DNA from 4 places in the Ruminococcus sp. OA3 genome. Region 1 is predicted to be linked to each of the others. Evidence: riboswitches for the same ligand, from Rfam matches in the RefSeq annotation. Region 1 holds a riboswitch; each other region holds the start of a gene.

Region 1 (5,352 bases):
CCCGTGCGCGTGGCGCAGCTGAAACGCTGTCTGCTGGTGGAGCGGGTTCGGCTGGAAGATTCGGACAAAGAGCTGGTACTGGTGAATCTGCACCTGGAGGCGTATGACGACGGAACGGGAAAAGAAGCTCAGACGAAAGTGCTGTTTGATTTTCTGCAAAGCGAGTATGAAAAAGGAAATTACTGTATTGCGGGAGGCGATTTTAATCAGACGTTTGATGGTGCCGGAGAAACGGAATATCCATTGAACAACGATAAGTATTTTAAACCAGGACGCATCGATACTTCGGCGCTGGGTGAGGGGTGGAACTTTGTTAATGATACGTCAGTTCCGACCTCGCGTCTCCTGAACGAACCTTACGATCCGAAATCTGAAAATACACAGTATTACGTGATCGACGGTTTTATACTCTCACCGAACGTAAAGCTGGAAGGGGTGAAGACTCTGGAGCGGGGCTTTACGTATTCTGACCATAACCCTGTTATGGTGAAAGCAACATTGACGCAGACAAAAAGTGGAGACGAAGAATGAAAAATCAACTGACTGAGCAGGATGTAAAAAAGATCCAGGAGGAAATCGAACACCGGAAACTTGTCGTTCGGAAAGAGGCACTGGAGGCGGTGAAAGAAGCCCGGGCCCACGGGGACCTGAGTGAAAATTTCGAGTACCATGCCGCCAAAAAGGATAAAAACCGCAACGAAAGCAGAATCCGGTATCTGGAACGTCTGCTGAAAACTTCAGAGATTGTCAGGGATAATTCCGGGGAGGACGAAGTGGGGCTGAACAATACGGTGAAGCTGTACTTTGAAGATGATGATGAGACGGAGACTTTTAAGCTGGTGACTTCCATACGGGGAAATTCTCTGGATGGAAAAATCAGCACAGAATCGCCAATCGGGAGAGCCATACTGGGACATAAGGCCGGAGAGCGGGTCTTTGTCAGGGTAAATGATACTGCTGGCTATCACGTTGTGATTCAGCAGATTGAGAAAACAAGTGATGAGGATAACGATAAGATAAGAAGCTTTTAGGAGGTAGGAACACCGTGGCGGAATATCAGGATAATTATGAAAAAGTCCGGGAGGACTGGAAGAAAAAGGCGGTAACCTGGGATTATAAGGAAAGGTATCACGCACTTGGCCTCACGGGTTATTCGGAGCATGGAAAACTGCCCGTCACTTACTATGGAAAAAAATATGAGATCGACCGGGAAACTGGAAGCATCACGGATGCAGTGAATCCAGATCAGGTCCCTGATTTTTTCACACTGATGGACATTTACCATTTGTTTTACTATTCCAAAGAAAAACCGGTGCTGTCCGGACATTGGGTGGCGTTTCAGGATGTACCGCGTGCAAGCGTGTTCACGAAGGCATTTTTTGAACAGACGGTAAATCCGTTTGCCCGTGTGTTCAGTGGCAGGCTTCACGAGCTTCTGGGAGCGGGGGAAAAACTGGGATTTGAAAGAATCCGTTATTCGGATGCAGGATTTCAGGCGATGGCATTTTCCTGCCTGCCGATCCGCTTTCTGTTCTGGGACGGCGATGAAGAATTTCCGGCAAAGGCAAATGTGTTGTTTGATGCCAATATCACGGATTTCATGCATGAGGAGACCGTTGTCATGGTCGCATCTGACGGCCTGAAGCGCTTGACGGAGGCTGCAGATCCGGGAAAAGAGGCACCAATGAACCGTTCGTACCGGGGCTGGGTGAAGAACTGAGTATACAGCAGGGAGAGAATGAAAAATGGCATTAGAAAAGGTAAAAGAATATTTCAGGCAGTATGGTATGGAAGAGAGAGTGCAGGAGTTTGAGGTATCATCAGCGACGGTCGAACTGGCGGCGCAGGCTGTCGGCTGCGAACCGGAAAGAATCGCGAAGACCCTTTCTTTTAAAGTTGACGACGGGTGTGTGCTGATCGTGACAGCAGGAGATGCGAAAATTGACAACAGCAAGTTTAAAGGGACCTTTCATACCAAGGCAAAAATGCTTACGCCCGGGGAAGTGGAGAATATGGTCGGACATTCCGTCGGAGGGGTCTGCCCGTTTGCAGTCAACAGAGAGGTCGAGGTGTGTCTCGATGAGTCGTTGAAAAGGTTTGAGACAGTTTTCCCCGCATGCGGGAGCAGCAGCAGTGCGATTGAGCTGACGATCCCAGAGCTTGAGAAACATTCAGGTTATTCAAAATGGGTGGATGTCTGTAAAAACTGGGAATAAGGATGGTAAGCAAGAATGTGAAAGTCTGTCCCGTCCTCGTGATAATGACCTGAAGTTTCTGCTGAAAGAAAATTGTAACCGTGCAATATTACTAAAGAATTGAGAAAAAGTATTTGTTATGATATGATTAATGTATAAATCGGCGTACGGTTTATATAGATCTGAACTTTGGAAGAGAGAAATCACAGTGAAGAGAGGAATTGGAGAATGAAGAAAGTAAGAATTGGTATTGTTGGGTTGGGAAGACTTGGACGAGCACATGCGAACAATCTGGCGTTCGGTGTACCGGCGGCTGAATTGGTTGCAGCCTGCTCTGTTGTACCGGCGGAACTTGAGTATGCAAAAAATGAACTGGGTGTGGCGAAAACATATGCTGATTTCGGTGAGATGTGTCAGGATCCGGACATCGACGCAGTCGTGATCGTATCCCCGTCCACCTTCCATCCGGAGCAGATTTCACTGGCATTAAAAGCCGGAAAACATATCTTCTGTGAGAAACCGCTTGCCGTTACACTCGATGAATGCTACGCAACAGAAAAGGAAGTGGAGCAGTATCCCGATCTCGTATTTATGCTCGGTTTCATGCGCAGATATGATCCGTCCTACGCATATGCAAAAAAGAAAATCGATGAAGGTGCTATCGGAAAACCTTACCTTGTAAAGGCTACCGGTGTTGACCCGGATGCAGATGCCGAGAGCTTACTGGACAGCGGATACGTTCCGAAGAGCGGAGGTATCATGATGGATATGGCAAGCCATGACATTGACTTGATGCGCTGGTTCCTGGGTGACGACCCGGAAGAGGTATACGCGATCGGAAGCACAGTAAAACATCCAAGATTTACAGAGCAGGGCGATGTTGAAACAGCATGCGCTACCTTCTCCTTTAAGAATGGGGCTATGGGACAGCTTCATGTAGGCAGAGCGGCAGTACATGGTTATCATATCGAGACAGAGATCATCGGAACAGAGGGAAGTATCCGTGTCAGCCCGGTTCCGGCTAAGAATCTTGCAGTAATGTATGACAAACACGGTGTTGTTCAGGAGTGTGTACGCAACTTCCCGGAACGTTTCCAGCAGGCATACGTTGAGGAGATGAAAGAATTCGTAGACTGTGTACAGAACGGAAAGAAACCCGGTGTTGTCGTACATGACGGAACAGCTGCAACACAGATCTGTGAAGCAGCACAGAAAGCACTGGTGACAAAGGGCGTTGTTAAAATCTGATATTTGTCAGAGGGGTATGGGAGTGTCTGATAAAGACGCTCCCATTTTTAAATCTAAAAAAACATTCGGCTTTTGTAATATATCTTGACAAATAAAACAAAATCATCTAAATTAATGATTAACACCATAGTATTAACTGAATAAAAACTGCGGTCAGGCACAGCGTGTCTGTTTAAACGGAACCCGGTGAGAATCCGGGACAGCCTATCTCTACTGTATGGGGGACGAACAAAGCAGGATGCCACTGGATGAAATCCGGGAAGGCGCTTTTAGTAGGACGAACCCGAGTCAGGATACAACAACGCGGTTTGTGAAAAGAGATTCGTAAGCAAGGCGGATTGAGAAGAGAATCCAGGACCTTTTTTTGTGGTATGCAAAAAGGTCCCTTTTTAAAGGTAGAGCCTGTTACGGCTCTTTTTTTGTGCGATTTTTTCTATGGTCAAAAAAAGAGAAAAGGAGCAAATGTGTATGAAGAAGCTTAAAAAACAGGTCATCAGTATGATTTTGGCAGCACTGATGATCCTGACGTCTGTTCCGACTGCAGCATTTGGTGCGGCGGAAGATCTGCCGGTTCCCATAACCGGAGGTATGGAAGAGACTGAGAACGATGATGTCTCCGTGGAGGAACCATCATCGGAGAGCGAGCCGGAACCGGATGAAAGTCTTCAGGAAGAAGACAATCTGAAGGAGGAAGGCGAACAGGAAGATGCAGGGCAGAAAATTGAAGGAGAGGCTCCCAAAGCTACGGCAGATGAGCTGCAGAGTCAGGTCCCTGCTACGGCGGAAGAAGTGACAGTGGGAGCCAGCAGGGCCGAAGTACGGATGTCAATGAAACAGGGGGATACCTTCTTCTATCTTCCAAAGGTGTCAGAGATTTCCTCTAATCTGGCAAAATCCTATGGTTTTACATACGGAACAAATGTCAGCGAGGGAGATATCACGCCTCTTGACGCCCTGGTACAGATGCATATTGATCTGTATGATGCGACAAAAGAAAACATTGGTGAATATCTGGAAGTCAGTTCTGACGGGTTTATTACCAAACTGAATGGCGTTTCAACGAGCAGTATCAGCTTCGCGGTCAACGGTGCGATGCCGCACGATGATGTTGAGACTGCCTATGGATATACCGGTTATTCGGCAAATAACTGTGCCATCAGACAGGGTGATGAGCTGGAGTTCTTTTTCTACCAGGATGATGAATACTTCCTGGACAACTACGGCATGTTTTTTGCCGACGGTGAGAAGGTTAGCAGCCTTGAGGCTGAGACGGGTGATGAGATTTCACTGAATTTGAAAGGTTACTGCTATGCATACTTTGGGAATTATGCGCAGAGCATGATTGATCAGCAGACAAAAGCGGTGGAAGATGCACAGCTTTTACTGGTGACACCGGATGCAGCGGATCCCAAAGGCTATCTAGGGACCTCCGAAGCTATTGAAGGGGCCGTGACAGATGCCGATGGAAATGTCACCTTAAAATTTGATACGGCTGGAACATATTATGTTACGGCGAAATGTGATGGTGAATATGACAATCCTCTGGTTGCTCCGTATCTGACAGTTACGGTGAATGAGGCAGAAGATACTACACTCCCGGAGTTAGATGCAGAGTGGTATGATTACAGGAACAGCCAGGATAATATGGCGATCACTCAGGCGCTGACTCCGACTGCAGCGGGAGAGACCCATCTGAAGTGGGGGAAGAAGATTGGTGCGGATTATGGCTGGAAAGCAGTCAGCTCACCGATTCTCGTGGACGGTTACATGTATTGCTATTATGACGGCAGTATTATGAAGATTAATAAAGAGACCGGCGATGTCGTTGCGACAGGGACCATGGCGGGAAGCAGCAACTTCTCCATTGTACCTCCGACTTACGGCGGGGGGATGATCTTTGTCGGTCTCT
Region 2 (5,352 bases), 1.9 Mb from region 1:
GTCGGCAGAGGGTTTGATACGATGGAAGAGTATGCCCAGCTGGTGCGGGAAGTCCGAAGGCTTGGAGGAGATTTTATCAAGATCATGACGACCGGGATCATGGATTTTACCTGTGCAGGCAAGATTACGGGTGAAGCGCTTTCGTATGCCGATGTGAAAGAGATGGTGCATATTGCCCACGAGGAAGGATTTGCAGTCATGGCACACACGAACAGCGCCGATGCGGTGCGCACGGCTGCGCTGTGCGGTGTGGATTCCATTGAACATGGGAATTATCAGGATGAGGACAGTATCGCGGCGATGGCGGACAGCGGGACTGTCTGGGTACCGACGCTTGTGACGGTCCGTAATCTTCTGGGGAAAGGGCGCTTTACAGACGAAGTCCTCCATCAGATCGCCGATACGCAGACGCGAGGGGTGCAAATGGCCTTGGAGAAAGGCGTGCAGCTGGCAACGGGCACCGATGCGGGGGCATGGATGGTGATGCATGGTACATCGCTGGACCAGGAGTATGCGTCGTTCTATAAGATTCTGGGTGAGACGGAGGATGTGAAGCGAAAGCTTGGGGAAGGGAATCAGGACATTTTTGAAAAGTTTAAAATCAGTTAAAAACAGGCAGATTGTTTCCGGGATATCCAGAAAACAATCTGCCTGTTACTCTTCATGTTCAGCCGATCACTGTGCGGATATGATCCACAAACAGAGAACGGATCTCAGGGTACTCACCCAACCCTTTCAATATGCATTCCACCTCAAAGCCGGCGTCTTTGAACTGTGTGAACCAGGAATCCTCCTCATCACTTGCCATGTCATTTGTGGCATGGTCACCGGCGACGATCATGAACGGTGCCAGAATGACTTTTGATGCCCTGGTTTTTCTGACGGCCTTAAGCAGGGAATCCATGGTTGGATATGCCTCGACAGTTCCAAGGAATATATTCGGGAAGCCCTCATCCTGGAACTTGAAGTTTAATGCCGCATATATGGCATTGGAAAAATGTGTAGTGCCGTGCCCCATCAGTACGAGAGCTTCGTGATCCTCACGAAGATGGGAAAAATGCGCTGCGATGGTATGCACTACATGATGATTATCCTCCTCGGTTGTGAGCAGCGGATTGCCGAAGGTGATGGATGAGAAGGAAGACTGATACATCAGTGCATCTTCTGTCATCAATTCATTTTCGATACCGTTGATCACGTGAGTCGGCTGAACGATGACATCTGTAATACCGTCATCACGCATTTTCTCCATTGCTTCTCTGACATTCAGAATCTTGATTCCGTCACGTTTTAGCAGCTTTGCCATGATCATTTTACTGGTCCAGGCGCGGTAAATCAGATAGTCAGGAAAAGCGTCTGCAATTTCTTTTTCAATAGCGTCAATTGTTTTTTCTCTCGTCTCGGCAAAACTGGTACCAAAGCTGACAACCAGAATTGCTTTTTTGGATGCGTCCGGCATGGGGCGTTTTCCTCCTGTGTTTTCTACTTAGATTCGTGTTTTTTTCTCTCTACCAGACGTCCCATGACGAAGCCGAAGACTCCGGCACCAAGGCCGGCCTGAAGGCAGAAGAGAAGACTTTCAATTTCTCCGCTGGCAGGTTCCATGATAGGATCAGCCCAGGTTTCATAGCCTGGCTGAATCTCCTCGATCATTTCAGAAGCTGCACCGTCGGCACCGCCGAATTCAGCACCACTTTTCAGGAAAAGCGGTACAACAGCGATCACAACGACAAGCAGCAGAAGTATCAGTACAGTTTTAGCGTTTTTAGTCATTATGCGTTCCTCCCTCTTAAAAATCCAAGATCTGTGAGCTCAGACTTAGCGTAAGATTCCAGGCCGATGATTACGATGGCGGTCAGGATACCTTCAATGATGGCAAGCGGTACCTGAGTTGCTGCGAAAATAGCCAGGAATTTCCCAAGGGAAGCGCCGAATCCGCCGTCAGCGGATGGATAAGCGATTGCCAGCTGGATGCTGGTGATCACGTATGTAAACAGATCTCCGAGGCAGGCTGCCAGAAATACGGAAACAAGCTTCGGTACCTTCAGTTTATTACAGAGCCTGTAGATTCCATAGGATACCAGCGGTCCGGCGATTGCCATGGAAAATGTATTTGCGCCCAGAGTGGTAAGCCCTCCGTGAGCGAGCAGGATTGCCTGAAAGACCAGGACGATCAGTCCGACGATACTGACAGCAGCGGGACCAAACAGGATCGCGCCGAGACCGGTTCCTGTCATGTGGGAACAGCTTCCCGTGACAGACGGAATCTTAAGTGAGGACAGGACAAATGCATACGCACCCACCATAGCCAGGATCATGATCAGTTTCCGGTTTCCGGAAAGTGTTTTCTTTATGGAGAAGAAACCTGCGATTAAAAAAGGTACGCAGACAACACCCCAGGCAATACAGAACTTGGCCGGGAGATAACCCTCCATAATGTGCATCGCGTTTGCAGCCGGCAGGATTCCAAATGAAAGAGCAAAAACTGCGGCTATCAAAACGATTGTTCTTTGTGACTTTGTCATAACTTTCTCCTTTCTCATTCAAAAAAATAACGCCATATCTAAGGAATCCCACTTCACATAGACAGGCGCACCGAAACGGCAGCATATAAGAATTTGCCGTTTCCTTACACCAGGCCATCGTTCGTAACCGGGGTGTAAATCGCTTATGAAGGGCAGGCTTTCTGACTCAGGCGTCATCACTGTATCTTGCCTTCCCAGTTTTCACCAGTGACATCATAAGATACAGCTCTTCCATTACAGCGGCGGGACCGTGTGAGAGTTACACTCACTTTCCTCTTACCCTGCGGAGAAATACGCAGGCTCCACTTCATATTCAATTCTATGATAAATTTTATCGCGTAGTCAGGCTAATGTCAAATAGAATTTAAAAAAAGTAGAAAATAGATTTTGCATTTTCAAAAGTATGTGCTATGATGGGGAGGAATAAATTTTCGGAGGAACAAATGATGAGTATTTGTATGGTGGGTATCGATCATAACAAAGCATCGGTGGATGTACGGGCATTATTCTCCTTTACGAAGAAGAATGCGGCTGCTGCCATGGAAGAGCTGAAAAGCAGGGATGGCATATTGGGATGTATCATACTCTCAACCTGTAATCGTATGGAAATCTGGGCCAGTGTGGAAGAGGAATGGGAAGGCTCACTTGTGGAAGAACTGTGTATCATCAAGGAAGTGGATCCGACGCAGTTCGGACAGTATTTTGTCATGCGTGAGAGAAACGAAGCGGTGAACCATCTGTTCCATTTAACCTGCGGACTGAAATCCCAGATCCTCGGAGAGGATCAGATTATTACCCAGGTAAAAGATGCACTGTCACTTGCACGTGAGAATTATATGACTGACAGTGTCCTGGAAGTGCTGTTCCGCATGGCGGTGACAGCGGCAAAAAAAGTAAAAACGGATGTTACCTTCTCAAGAGCAAATTTTACCGCAATGGACCGTGCGGTTTCCATGCTCAAAGAGCAGGGGTATGAGATACAGGGAAAGACATGCATGGTGATCGGTAATGGAGAGATGGGAAAGCTGGCTGCGCAGACGATGCAGAAAGCAGGCGCCGTGGTGACTGTAACAGTCCGGCAGTACCGGAGCGGTATGGTAACGATCCCGAAGGGATGTGCCCGGATTAATTACGGAGAACGTATGGACTTGCTGCCCAAATGCCATGTGGTAGTCAGTGCGACTGCAAGTCCCAATTTTACACTCACCCGGGAACTGCTCGAAGAAGCGGACCTTACACATGATATTATTTTCATCGATCTTGCTGTGCCCAGGGATATCGAACCGGCAATCGGGGAGATGGAACATGTGACGCTGTATGACATCGATGATTTTCAGGTCACGGCAGTCGGCGATTATCTGAAAGATTCCTTTGACCAGGCTGAGGCGATTCTTCAGGAACAGCAGAAAGAATTCTATGACTGGTATGACGGAAGAGATCTGATCCCCCGTATTCAGGAAATCCAGGAGGATGCGGTGACAGATCTGGAGCTGCGTATACATAAGATCCTGGGGAAACTTCCTCTGGACGACAGGGAGAGGGAGTCACTCAGACAGTCAATTGAACTGGCGGCAGGAAAAGTAGTCGGCAAAATGATCTTCGGACTGCGGGATTCGCTGGAAAAAGAAACATTTTTAGCCTGTGTGGAAGGATTGGAAAAACTGTATGAAGAATAGTGGACAGGCGTACTTTCCGCTTTTTGTTGATATATCGGGTAAGAAAACAGTTGTTGTCGGAGCCGGAAAGATTGCATCACGGAGAATTCAGACTCTGGCGGAATTCACAGAGAATATCACCGTCATTGCGCCGCATTTCGAAGACAGTGTGCTGGATCTGGCAGAAAAAGGAAGAATACAGATACGGGAAAAGCGGTATGAGAGGGAAGATATTTACGGAGCCGATATCGTGATTGCGGGGACTGACGATGCGGGGCTTAATGAAGAAATTCACAGTGTATGCAAATGTCTGGGTATCCTTGTGAATGTTATCAGTGACGGGACGAAATGTGATTTTCATTTTCCGGGGATTGTTAAAAGAGATGTCCTTGTAGCGGGGGTCAATGCCGGAGGAAGGGACCACAGCAGGGCGAAACGTGCCAGGCAGGCGATAGAAAAAGCATTTGACGATATGATATGATACAACATCGTGCGGAGAAATCCGAGGGTATAATAATTTTACAGGAGGACGAATGATGATGGCAGCACCCCAGAAATTTTGTGTTGGCAGCCGGGAGAGTAAACTGGCGGTTATACAGAGCGAGATGGTGATCTCATACATAAAAGATACGTGTCCAAAGACCGAAGTTTCACTTTTGACGATGAAAACGACAGGTGATATCATCCTGGACCGGACGCTCGATAAAGTCGGAGGAAAAGGGTTGTTCGTGAAAGAGCTGGACAGAGCGCTGATCGACGGACGAAGTGACCTGTCTGTGCACAGTTTAAAGGATATGCCGATGGAAGTTCCGGATGAACTTCCGGTCGTTGCATTTTCGAAGCGGGAAGATCCGAGAGATGTTCTTGTATTGCCGCAGGGGGTGAAGGATATTGATTTTACGAAACCTGTCGGCTGTTCCAGCCTGAGAAGAATCCTGCAGCTTCGGGAGCTGTTTCCGAAGGCAGAATTCAAAAGTGTGCGCGGAAATGTAATCACCCGTCTGGCAAAACTCGACAGCGGGGAGTACTCTGCGCTTGTTCTGGCGGCTGCAGGCCTTAAACGGCTTGGACTCGCGGAAAGGATCAGCAGATATTTTGAACCGGAAGAGATCATTCCTTCAGCAGGACAGGGAATCCTGGCACTTCAGGGCAGAGCGGGCGAGGATTATTCG
Region 3 (5,352 bases), 1.7 Mb from region 1:
CATTCGCCGTTTTTGCCGCTTCTATCATCGCCTCATCGGAGGCTTTTGGATTTGCCATTTTGATGTTTTCCCGGATCGTTCCATAAAACAGATAGGATTCCTGGAACACCACCGCAATTTTGCTGCGCAGAAACTCGATGGAAAAATCCCGAAGATCCCTTCCGTCCAGAATAATACTGCCGGAGGAAACATCATAAAAACGAAGCAGAAGGTTCACAATTGTAGACTTTCCGGAACCCGATTTTCCCACAATGGCTGTAATCTTTCCTGAGTCAAACTGTAAATCAATATTCTCCAGTACATCTGCGGAACTCTTATCGTAATGAAAGAATACCTGATTCATGGAAATCTCCGGGAGCTCTCCGGTGAGCTGATCCGGACCTTTTCCATCCTTCAATGCGACCGGTTCATCCAGCACCGCAAACAGCTCTTCTGCTACGGAGAGTCCCAGATAACTGCTGTGCCAGTATGTATTCATATCATTCAGAGGCTTCATACATTCACCTGCCAGGAACAGAATGATCAGGAGACTTCCATAGGATAGCTTTCCCTGAGCCATGTGATACGCTGCAATGGCGATGCTGGCTGCCGTTCCGATGGCCGTACACGTAACGATCACTGCTGAGTCCGACAGGGAAATTCCCAGATTTTTCATGGATTCTCCTGCAAATCCCCAGGCACGCTCCGCCAGCTTCTTTCCTTCCCGTTTGCTGACTCCCATGGATTTCAGCGTATTCATACCCTGCATGCTGTCGATGTACTGAGCATTCAAATCTGCATAATCCTGCCAGTATTCAATCATTACTTTAGATACTGCCGGCATAAATAAATGGGGAACTACGATGGCTAAAATCGCCATGATCAAAACAAGAAGCCCTACTGCCCAGTCCAGTGTCCACAGATAAACCGTAGAAAACAGCGTTGTCACAAATACCACAACCGTTTGCGGCAGGTACTGGACCAGAAACGCCTCAAAAGACTCGACCCCGTCTGTGATCAGTGACTGCAGGTTTCCCGTCCGTTTGTCATTTCTATAGGACGGTCCCAGCTGCATCAGTTTTGCCAGCATCGTATTCCTGATGACTGCCTTTACCTTGGCTGCCATCTTTTTCGTGTATCCTTCCTGATATCGTACCAGAAATGACCGGAACAATAATGCCAGCAGGCATACTGCCAGATATCCCAGCACAGCCGACAGCTGCTTTTTATCAAATACAGCTGTGACACCCTTTGCAAGGCAAAATGCCTGTATAAAACTGCACGCAACCATGGATAGTCCCAATATGATCTTGACTGCAACATCTCCCGGTATCTTTTTTAGAAATTCAATCAGTCTTATATATTTTCCCATAATCGTCCGTTATTTTTCTGCGCCCACCATAAAGGCCGGTGTCAGTTTATTGAGTTCCTTTCCTTTTTCATCCCAGACTTTATCGATGATATTCGGCTCCGCAAATACTTTTGCAAATCCCAGTGACATCAGATATTCCAGATCCCACAACGGGCGAACCTTATCACTCATGAAGAGCTGACGGCTCAGTTCATCTCCTTTCTGTGGATTTGCATGAGCATGTACGTTCCGTCCGTATTTTTCATTAATTCTGGCCTCATTGTCCCGGTATCGTTTTCCAAGTTCCTCGTCGTACAGATAAAGATACCAGCACGCATCAAATACCAGCAGTCTGCCTCCCGGCTTCAGCACCCGTTTCCACTCCCTGTACGCTTTCTGAGGATCCCCCAGGGTCCATGTTATATTTCTGCTGATCACCATATCAAAGGTATTATCCGGAAACTGCAGGTCCTGACAGTCCATCGTCTGCAGTACTGCGTGCTGTCCCCGGGCTTTTACGTGTTCCTCTGCACAGGAAATCATATTTTCGGTAATATCGATTCCCGTCACCTCATGTCCCTCTTCCCCCAGAATGATCGGGAAAAATCCCGGACCGCATCCCGCATCCAGAATTTTCAGAGAGCCGCTGTGTGGTACATAATCCCGAATCAATGCCTTCCACGCCTCGCAATGCGGTCCGTCCAGTTCCTCCTGAATTCCACGGCTGTAGACCTTCGCCTCACCCTCCCAATAATCTTTAATCTCGCTGTTCAGTTCCATGTTGTCCTCCTTTTCATCTGGTTGTCTGTGCTTTAAATAAAAAAACGGCCCACTACGGCCGTAAACACACAAATAACATATGCTCCTTATACACCGTAAGAATCATAACTACTTCTGCGCAAGCAGTTCTCCTGACTTAAGATCATCACATTCTCCCACCTTCCCAGGTAAATACCCAGTGGCACCTTGAAAGAATGCTCCCTAACACAGTGACGGGATCGTACCGGATTCTGACCGGTTTCTCTATTAATCCTTTCGGAACTTGCACAGTTTAACTGTAAAATCGTATTAAATTTGCTCTTTTATGAGAATATCACCTTTTTTATCTGAAGTCTACAAATTTTTTCGCTTAAATTCATTCCATTTTGTTATATAAATCACAGCATTGCATAACACCCGTACGCGTTTTCATCACCCGGATTCTTATGTTGTCCTGCGGTGCTTCGTGTCCGTCTGCACTCTCGTCAATCGCTCCCCCTCTGCATTAAATACATGTATCTTCTCCTGCTTCAGACGAACATATATCTCATGTCCAATTTGACCTGGGAAATCAGCATTCGTCATGACCGTGAGATTCGGTATGCCGGGCGCAGCAAGAAAAACGGCCACCTCACGCCCTGTATTCTCCAACAGGCCGATCTCCATCCGGATGGCGCCAGGCTCATTCTTTGAAGCAAGCTCAATGTGTTCCGGACGGATGCCAGCCTTAAGCGGCTCTTGTAATTGCTCCCCAGGCAAATTACCTATATTTATAGGAATACGGGCTTCACCCAGAGTCAGAAAATGCTGCGCATGATATGATACAATCTTTGTATCCCATATATTCATATTGGGAGAGCCTATAAATCCGGCAACGAAAAGGTTAGCCGGATTTTGATAGATCTCCTGCGGCGTTCCAAACTGCTGTAAAACGCCGCAATTCATTACAGCAATACGTGTTCCCATTGTCATGGCTTCGATCTGGTCATGTGTAACATATATTGTTGTTACACCCAATTCCCGCTGTAGCGTTATAATCTCCCGGCGCATCTCTGTGCGGAGTTTCGCATCCAGATTTGCCAGCGGTTCATCCATCAAAAAAAGCTTAGGCCTTCTCACCAATGACCGCGCAAGGGCCACACGCTGACGCTGCCCCCCGGAGAGTGCACCGGGCTTCCTTTCCAACAAAGTGTCCAGTTCCAGCTTTTTTGCCACCTCAGCTACCCGTGCCGCTGCTTCCTGCTTTTTGGTATGGCGCATCTTGAGGGGGAACGCAATATTATTCTTTACCTTCATGTTCGGATAGAGGGCATAATTCTGAAATACCATCGCAATGTCACGGTTCTTAGGCGGTACTTTATTAACCACCCTGCCATCCATAAGGACCTCGCCGCTGCTGATGCCCTCAAGTCCCGCAATCATACGAAGCAGTGTAGTCTTTCCACAGCCGGAAGGCCCCACGAAAACAATCAATTCACCCTGTTCTATTTCCATATCCATATTGATAACGGCGTGTACATTGCCTGGATACCACTTATTTACTTTGTGTATTTGCAGGCTGCCTGCCCGAACTTCATTATCCATAAACAACTCCTATTATATTTCAGTCCTTCATTCCAGAAGATATAATGCCTTGTTCAAGATATTTCTGCCCGAACATAAATATCAGAAGCGGCGGCATAAGTGTAATCAGTGATGCGATCAGCGATACCCCCGCATTGTCCGCGGTGATGTTCGCCATATACAGAGACAGCGGCCAGAGTGTCTGATCCTTTAAGAATGCCTGAGGCGCCTCCATTGCGTTCCAGTACTCCAGAAAGCCCAGCACAACCGCGGAGAGGATACCCGGTGCGCCGAGAGGTATACCCAATCTCAAAAATGTCTGGATGGGCGAAGCACCATCCACAGCTGCTGCCTCAGTAACCGCCCCTGGTACCGTCATAAAGAATCGGGTCATGATGAATACCGGAAGGGTTGATGCGGCGCCGGGCAGAATAATGGCCCATGCAGTATCAATAAGACCTAACTTATTCAAAACCAGATAACTGGAAACCATAGTCACTTGAAAAGGCATCAGCATAAGGACAATATATAAGGTGTAAAGCACTTTTTTTCCGCGAAAGTCAAAACGTGCAAATGCCCATGCCGCAGGAGCGCCCAAAACAATATGGCCCAATATAATGGGAAAGACCTGTTTACAGGAATTCCAGAATACATTAAAAAATTGAGGTGTATCAAACAACAGCTCCGCATAAGCCTGGAAGGTCGGGTAGCGTGCAAAAATCGGCCATGCAGCGAAGCCATCACCACTTTCTAAAACCGGGGCAAGGTTCCCGGACAACTCCCCGGGTCCCATAAGTGTACCGGATGAAAGCATCCACAGCGGTACCCATACAAAAACAGCGATCATAAAAAGGATGAGACAGATGAAAAATTTTTTCAAGAGCCGTCACCCCCACTCATGATCTTCTGCAACAGCATAATCAAAGTAAATACGATAAGTGCCATCATTACAGCCCCAGCACACATTTTATCCACGTCCAAGCTGCTGTACCAGTTATTAAACAGATGCTGAAGCATATAAATGCTATCATCGGGATAGCTGCCAGCAATGAGATAAGCTTCCCTGAATACCTTGAACGAATTGAGCAGGGACAGCACCGTGACTGTGAACAACGTCGGCAACAGATTGGGCAGCGTGATCTTTATAAGCCGTTTTATGCTGCCCGCCCCGTCTATCTGTGCCGCCTCATACAGCGCCGGATTGATAGCACTGATCCCTGAGAGCCATAGCACCATGTCATACCCAAAGTTTTTCCATATATATGCAAAAATCAAAACTGCAAATGCAGCCCCGCTTCCAATCCAATCAATCGAAGTTTCATCCAGTAAAGACAGGATCCCATTGATTAATCCGTTTCTATGGAAAATCACCCTCCACAACAGAACAATTGAGGCCACCGGTATTGCCATTGGCATTAAAAACGTTGTTTTGAAAATCCCATGCTTTTCCTGAAATGTAGTCAGCATCAATGCAACAACCAACGATATGATAAGCAATAGTGGTATGCAGACGAATATAAACTTTGCAGTATTGGCCGCTGCCAATTGGAATGCACTGTTACCCAGCACAGATATGTAGTTTTGGAATCCAACAAACTGATTACTTACAGCGGAGAAAAAAGAACGCCGCAGTGCATCCACAAGCGGAATGAGTACCATTACACTCACGGCAAACAAACTCGGTGTCAAAAACAACCACG
Region 4 (5,352 bases), 470 kb from region 1:
TGGCATCCTGCCAGCAGTGATATGCTCATCACAGACACAAGCGCCAGACCTATTGTTTTTTTCATCCACTTACACATAGATTTTTTCCTCTCTTTTCTCACTTAACATTTATTCTTATTCTAAACCGCCAGTGCGGATTTGAATCTGCCCTATTCCTGTTTTGGATCCAGGATATCCCGGATACTGTCGCCCAGCATATTAAAGACGACCACCACAATGACAATTGCAATACCGGGATAGATCATAAGCCACGGTGCCTTACTTATGTAAGTTCTCCCCTCGTTCAGCATCAGCCCCCATTCCGGGGTCGGTGCCTGAGCTCCAAAACCCAGAAAAGACAGCGCCGCCAGTTCCAGCATCATCGTACCAATATCCGTTGCGGCAGTCACAATCATCGTCGTAATCATATTCGGAAGTACATGTTTTAAGATTATGTTTTTTGTACTGGTTCCGGTTACGACAGCCGCTTCCATATACAGATTACTTTTAATCTTCAGTACCATGCTCCTCGCCAGTCTCGCATACTTCGTCCAGCTCACAGCTGCTATGGCGATCACCGCATTTACCATATTGGGTCCAAGAAGACCGGCTATTGCAATCGCCAGCACCAGCCCGGGAAAGGAAATCATCATATCTGCCAGCCGCATGATAACGGCATCGACAGCACCGCCAAAATACCCGGCAATAACGCCGAGAGCCGTACCCGTCACCAGAATCACTGCCACCAGGATCAGCGTCATCGTCAGCGATGACCTTGTTCCATAGATCACCCTGGACAATACATCTCTTCCCAGCTTATCTGTCCCGCACATGTAAGTGCCGCCTGGAGCTTTTAAAGAATCGGACATCACCGCATGATACGGATCATGCGGTGAGATCAGCGGAGCCAGTACCGCCACACCTACAATAATCAGTGCCAGGATGGAGAATATCGTAAACTGTTTATGCGATTTTAAAAAATTCAGTACCTTCACTTTATCTTTCCTCCTTCAGTCTGGGATCCAGGCGGTTATAGGAAAGATCCACAAGCAGATTGATCCCCATATATAACAGTGCAATCCACAGCACATATCCCTGTACCAGTGGGTAATCCCGGCAGGAGATTGCTTTGACCGCCATACTTCCCAATCCCGGCCAGTTATAGATGATTTCGACAACCGCAGTACCCCCGAGCAGACTACCCAGAGAAATACCCAGAAGCGTAACCAGCGGAAGCATGGAATTCGGCAGCACATGTTTCCAGAGAATCGTACTTTCCCTGATGCCTCTCATTCGAGCTCCTGTTACATAGTCCTGGCGAAGCTCTTCCAATACCGCAATGCGTACCTGCCGCGTATACTTTGCCGACATGGAAAATGCCAGCGTTACCGCCGGAAGGATCAATGATTTAAAATCAGTGCTGCCGCCGGATACGGTAACCCATCGGAGTGTAACGCCAAAAACACTCAGCAGAATCAGCCCCACCCAGAAGCTCGGAATTGAAACCCCCATGAAAGTCAGCCCCCGAACCAGATAATCCGGCCATCGATTCTGATATACAGCCGACACAATCCCCAAAGGAACAGACACAACTAACATGATGACCAGTGAAGCCAATGCCAGTTCCAAAGTAGGCCAGAAACAGGAAGTCAGTTTCTCTACGACCGGGACTTTCATCGAATAGGAAGTACCCATATCGCCGGTCAAAACTCCCTTCAGCCAGTTTCCATACTGAATAAGAAATGGTTTATCCAGTCCCAGTTCTGCCCGTGTCTGTTCAAGAAGTTCCGGAGTCGGCACATTTCCACACTCCGTCAGCATAATTTCGGCCGGATCTCCTGGGGAAAGATACGTCAGTCCAAACGTAAAAAAACTGATGCCAAACAGCACAACTAAAATCTGTAGCAATCTTCTTCCCAGTTGTTTCTTATTCACAGTCTCTTATCCTCCCGCAGGTTGTCTTTTGTCATCATGTTATCTCTCCTCTCTGATCTGTTCTTCCAGATATCTGATAAATTCGTCTGCTATCTCCGTCAGAGAATCTTTGATTCGTTTGATATATCCAAACGAAACACTGTTTTCACTCCCTCTGACAGGAATCGCCTTGATATGATACTCTTTATACTTATCTTTCAGAAAACTGCTGTCGACCGAACAGTAATCAGTATTTTTCAACATCTGTATAAGGAAATGATCACTGTTCGTATAGGCAATCTCCTGTCTGCCGGATCTGCTCAAACCATCTCCGTTCAACACTCCTAAATGGTTGGACAGGGAATGGATTTCTTCTCTTCTCTGAATCAGCTTTACAGCCTCTAAATCCTTTTCTGAAACATAGCGTCTGTCAAACAGGGGATTTTTTTCGCTGCAGAACAAATAAATAGAAGTTCTCGCCAGTTCATGAAACCCCAGTCCTTTTGTTTTAAGCCTGCCCTCAAATACCAGCTGGTTTCTTCTGGATATATAAGTAAAGCCCAGCTCTGTACTTCTCCTGTGCACCCATGCCACTATATCCTCAAAATCACCTTCCCGAAGATCCAGATGTGGTTTTCTATATGATTTCAGCCCGTAAAATTCCGCAAGAAGTGTTGACAGATTATTGCTTGGAGTGCAGCATACAATCAGACTTTCTTCTTTTTCTCCTTTAAGAGCATTAAGCATTTCAAAATTCTTCAGCGTGCTCAGAGCATACCTGTAGACCTGCTCTCCTTCTTTCGTCAGGGTAACCCCGCTTCTGTTACGGGCGAGCAGTGTCATCCCCATTTCCTCTTCCAGTGCTTTCATAACCTTGCTGACATTCGGTTGTGTGGTGATCAGTGCCTCGGCTGCTGCATGAAAACTTCCCAGATCAACACTTGTCACAAAATACTGCAACTGCTTGATATCCATATATCCCCCTGTTATTTACACTCTTTAACCAATGTTAAATTTACTGACACTGTCTTCAGGATAAAAACAAAATAATTAAGGGAGGAAGGTTATTATATACCTTTCTCCCGGTGTCTGCAGTGCGATCCCCCCTCAGGGGTTAAGAAACGGAAAAAAATTTTCCGCCGCAGTATGTTCCCGCAAAGCGCTTTGTTATATGTAGAACAAAGTATCCCATATAATAAAAAAATGCGCACAATAAGTGCGCATAAGGACGTAATCAATTTACATTCGCTTCGCTCACACCTATACACCGTAGGTATTGCATTTCACATAAAAGCAGGTCTCCTGGCTTAAAAGCATTGTCTACTTCCCTTCCCGGATATTATATAATCATCCAGTGGTAATGAAGTCGACCCTTTTTTCACAGTGACGGGATCGCATTGGATTTTCACCAATTTCCCTATTAATCCTAAAACAGGAACTTTTATGACTCTATTTAAACCAAAATTACTATAACACACTTTTTTGTATTTTTCTCTCTTTTTTTTTGTTTTTCCCATTCCATTTTGTTATCACCCTCGCTGGATTCCGTTGATTTTCAGGATAGATACAGATCCTTTTGACTATCCGGCAGAATTTTTTTAAAGACTTTCACAAATGATATTGACTTTCCAAAGGATTCGACTTATAATCAACATATGAACAGTTATTCATATGTTTTATCATTTGATTATTTATAGAAATGGAGAGGATAAGTTATGAAACGTATGGAAGATTTGCCTGAACATCAGCACAAAGAAACCTGCGGCTGCGGACATGATCATCATGAGCACCAACATGAGGCCTGCGGCTGCGGGCATGAGCACCATGACCATCATGAGCACCAACATGAGGCCTGCGGCTGCGGGCATGAGCACCATGACCATCAGGAGCACCATCATGAGGCCTGCGGCTGCGGGCATGACCATCATGAGCACACCCCTCACAGCAGCAATACTGTAGAACTGCCGGATGACGGTCACGAAAAAAGGGTATATATTTTAGAAAATCTCGGCTGTGCCAACTGTGCAGCTAAGATGGAGCAGAAAATCCAGGAGCTTCCCGGAGTATTTGCAGCCAGCATTACTTTTGCCACAAAACAGCTGCGCATTTCCGCAGACAGTCAGGCTGCATTGGTCCCTCAGATCCAGAGTATCTGCTCTTCTATTGAATCAGAAGTGCGGGTTATACCGAAAGATACTTCTTCTGCAGGCAGCAGCAAAACAAAAACATATATCTTACAGAATCTAGGATGCGCCAACTGCGCTGCCAAGATGGAGCAGAGAATCAATCAGATTGCCGATGTGGAGAACGCTACCATTACTTTTGCTACTAAACAGCTGAAACTTACAGCAAAATCGCCGCAGCGTCTGATTCCTGAGATTAAGAAAATCTGCAATTCAATTGAAGATGGCATTGAAATTGTCGAGAAAGAAACCTCTGTGCGCAGCCACGAAGCGGTTGCTGCAAAAAAGGGAATGTCAGAGAGCACTCGCGCCCTGACAGAGATTATCATTGGAGCGGTTCTTTTCATCGCCGGTGAGATTCTGGAACACATGGGGTTCGGAACTGCAGTCACACTCCCCGTCTATGTTGTCGCTTATGTTGTCCTCGGCTGGAAGGTCATCTGGACAGCGTTAAGAAATATTACCCGGGGGCAGGTATTTGATGAAAACTTTTTAATGAGTATCGCAACACTGGGGGCTTTTGTCATCCGTGAATACCCCGAAGCAGTTGGCGTTATGCTCTTCTACCGTGTAGGAGAATTCTTCGAAGAAAAGGCAGTTGCAAAAAGCCGTTCACAGATTATGGATGCCGTGGATCTCCGCCCTGAAACCGTTAATCTGGTTTCCAATGAGGATGTGCAGATCATTCCTTCTGAGGAAGCAAGGATCGGCGATATTCTGCTTGTACGGCCCGGAGACCGAATTCCGCTTGACGGAATTGTCATCGAAGGAAACAGTCAGCTGGACACTTCCCCCATCACAGGCGAACCTGTGCCCGTCAAAACCGGCATCGGTGATTCTGTCTTGTCGGGATGCGTCAATACCAGCGGTCAGCTGAAAATCCGTGTTGAAAAAGAATTATCCGAATCCATGGTGACACGAATCCTGGATTCCGTAGAGAATGCAGCAGCAAGCAAGCCCGTAATCGACCGTTTTATCACTCGTTTTGCCCGTATTTATACACCGTTTGTTGTTGCCCTGGCCATTGTAACTGCTGTACTGCCTTCCCTGATCACAGGCGACTGGCAGCACTGGATCTATACGGCGCTTACCTTTCTGGTCATGAGTTGCCCGTGTGCACTGGTCCTCAGCGTTCCCCTGGCATTCTTTTCCGGTATCGGTGCCGGTTCCAAAAAAGGTATTCTGTTTAAAGGCGGAATTTCGATCGAGGCATTAAAAGGAGTTCGTGCGGTCATCATGGATAAGACAGGCACGATCACTCAGGGCAATTTTGTTG

What was found. Region 1 has a riboswitch for cobalamin ahead of MCG98_RS05070 (Ig-like domain-containing protein). Riboswitches for the same ligand answer to the same signal wherever they lie in the genome.
Region 2: it holds a riboswitch for cobalamin, as region 1 does, so the genes downstream of both, MCG98_RS13720 (energy-coupling factor ABC transporter permease) here and MCG98_RS05070 (Ig-like domain-containing protein) in region 1, are expected to answer to the same signal.
Region 3: it holds a riboswitch for cobalamin, as region 1 does, so the genes downstream of both, MCG98_RS12705 (class I SAM-dependent methyltransferase) here and MCG98_RS05070 (Ig-like domain-containing protein) in region 1, are expected to answer to the same signal.
Region 4: it holds a riboswitch for cobalamin, as region 1 does, so the genes downstream of both, MCG98_RS07100 (LysR family transcriptional regulator) here and MCG98_RS05070 (Ig-like domain-containing protein) in region 1, are expected to answer to the same signal.

What each region holds. Positions count from the first base shown of each region.
Region 1 covers NZ_JAKNTO010000001.1:1,094,906-1,100,257, forward strand. Annotated here, with positions in the region: gene MCG98_RS05045 (endonuclease/exonuclease/phosphatase family protein) at 1-531, shown strand, start outside; gene greA (transcription elongation factor GreA) at 528-1,031, shown strand; gene MCG98_RS05055 (DUF3786 domain-containing protein) at 1,046-1,720, shown strand; gene MCG98_RS05060 (YbaK/EbsC family protein) at 1,746-2,216, shown strand; gene iolG (inositol 2-dehydrogenase) at 2,424-3,443, shown strand; cobalamin riboswitch at 3,576-3,765, shown strand; gene MCG98_RS05070 (Ig-like domain-containing protein) at 3,912-5,352, shown strand, end outside.
Region 2 covers NZ_JAKNTO010000001.1:3,041,311-3,046,662, reverse strand. Annotated here, with positions in the region: gene MCG98_RS13735 (amidohydrolase family protein) at 1-609, shown strand, start outside; gene MCG98_RS13730 (sirohydrochlorin cobaltochelatase) at 668-1,459, opposite strand; gene MCG98_RS13725 (energy-coupling factor ABC transporter substrate-binding protein) at 1,483-1,773, opposite strand; gene MCG98_RS13720 (energy-coupling factor ABC transporter permease) at 1,773-2,525, opposite strand; cobalamin riboswitch at 2,659-2,847, opposite strand; gene hemA (glutamyl-tRNA reductase) at 2,969-4,201, shown strand; gene MCG98_RS13710 (bifunctional precorrin-2 dehydrogenase/sirohydrochlorin ferrochelatase) at 4,191-4,661, shown strand; gene hemC (hydroxymethylbilane synthase) at 4,717-5,352, shown strand, end outside.
Region 3 covers NZ_JAKNTO010000001.1:2,832,747-2,838,098, forward strand. Annotated here, with positions in the region: gene MCG98_RS12700 (ABC transporter ATP-binding protein) at 1-1,351, opposite strand, end outside; gene MCG98_RS12705 (class I SAM-dependent methyltransferase) at 1,361-2,110, opposite strand; cobalamin riboswitch at 2,214-2,391, opposite strand; gene MCG98_RS12710 (ABC transporter ATP-binding protein) at 2,534-3,673, opposite strand; gene MCG98_RS12715 (carbohydrate ABC transporter permease) at 3,693-4,532, opposite strand; gene MCG98_RS12720 (sugar ABC transporter permease) at 4,529-5,352, opposite strand, start outside.
Region 4 covers NZ_JAKNTO010000001.1:1,564,423-1,569,774, reverse strand. Annotated here, with positions in the region: gene MCG98_RS07115 (ABC transporter substrate-binding protein) at 1-77, opposite strand, end outside; gene nikC (nickel transporter permease) at 150-974, opposite strand; gene nikB (nickel ABC transporter permease) at 976-1,914, opposite strand; gene MCG98_RS07100 (LysR family transcriptional regulator) at 1,954-2,868, opposite strand; cobalamin riboswitch at 3,168-3,351, opposite strand; gene MCG98_RS07095 (heavy metal translocating P-type ATPase) at 3,609-5,352, shown strand, end outside.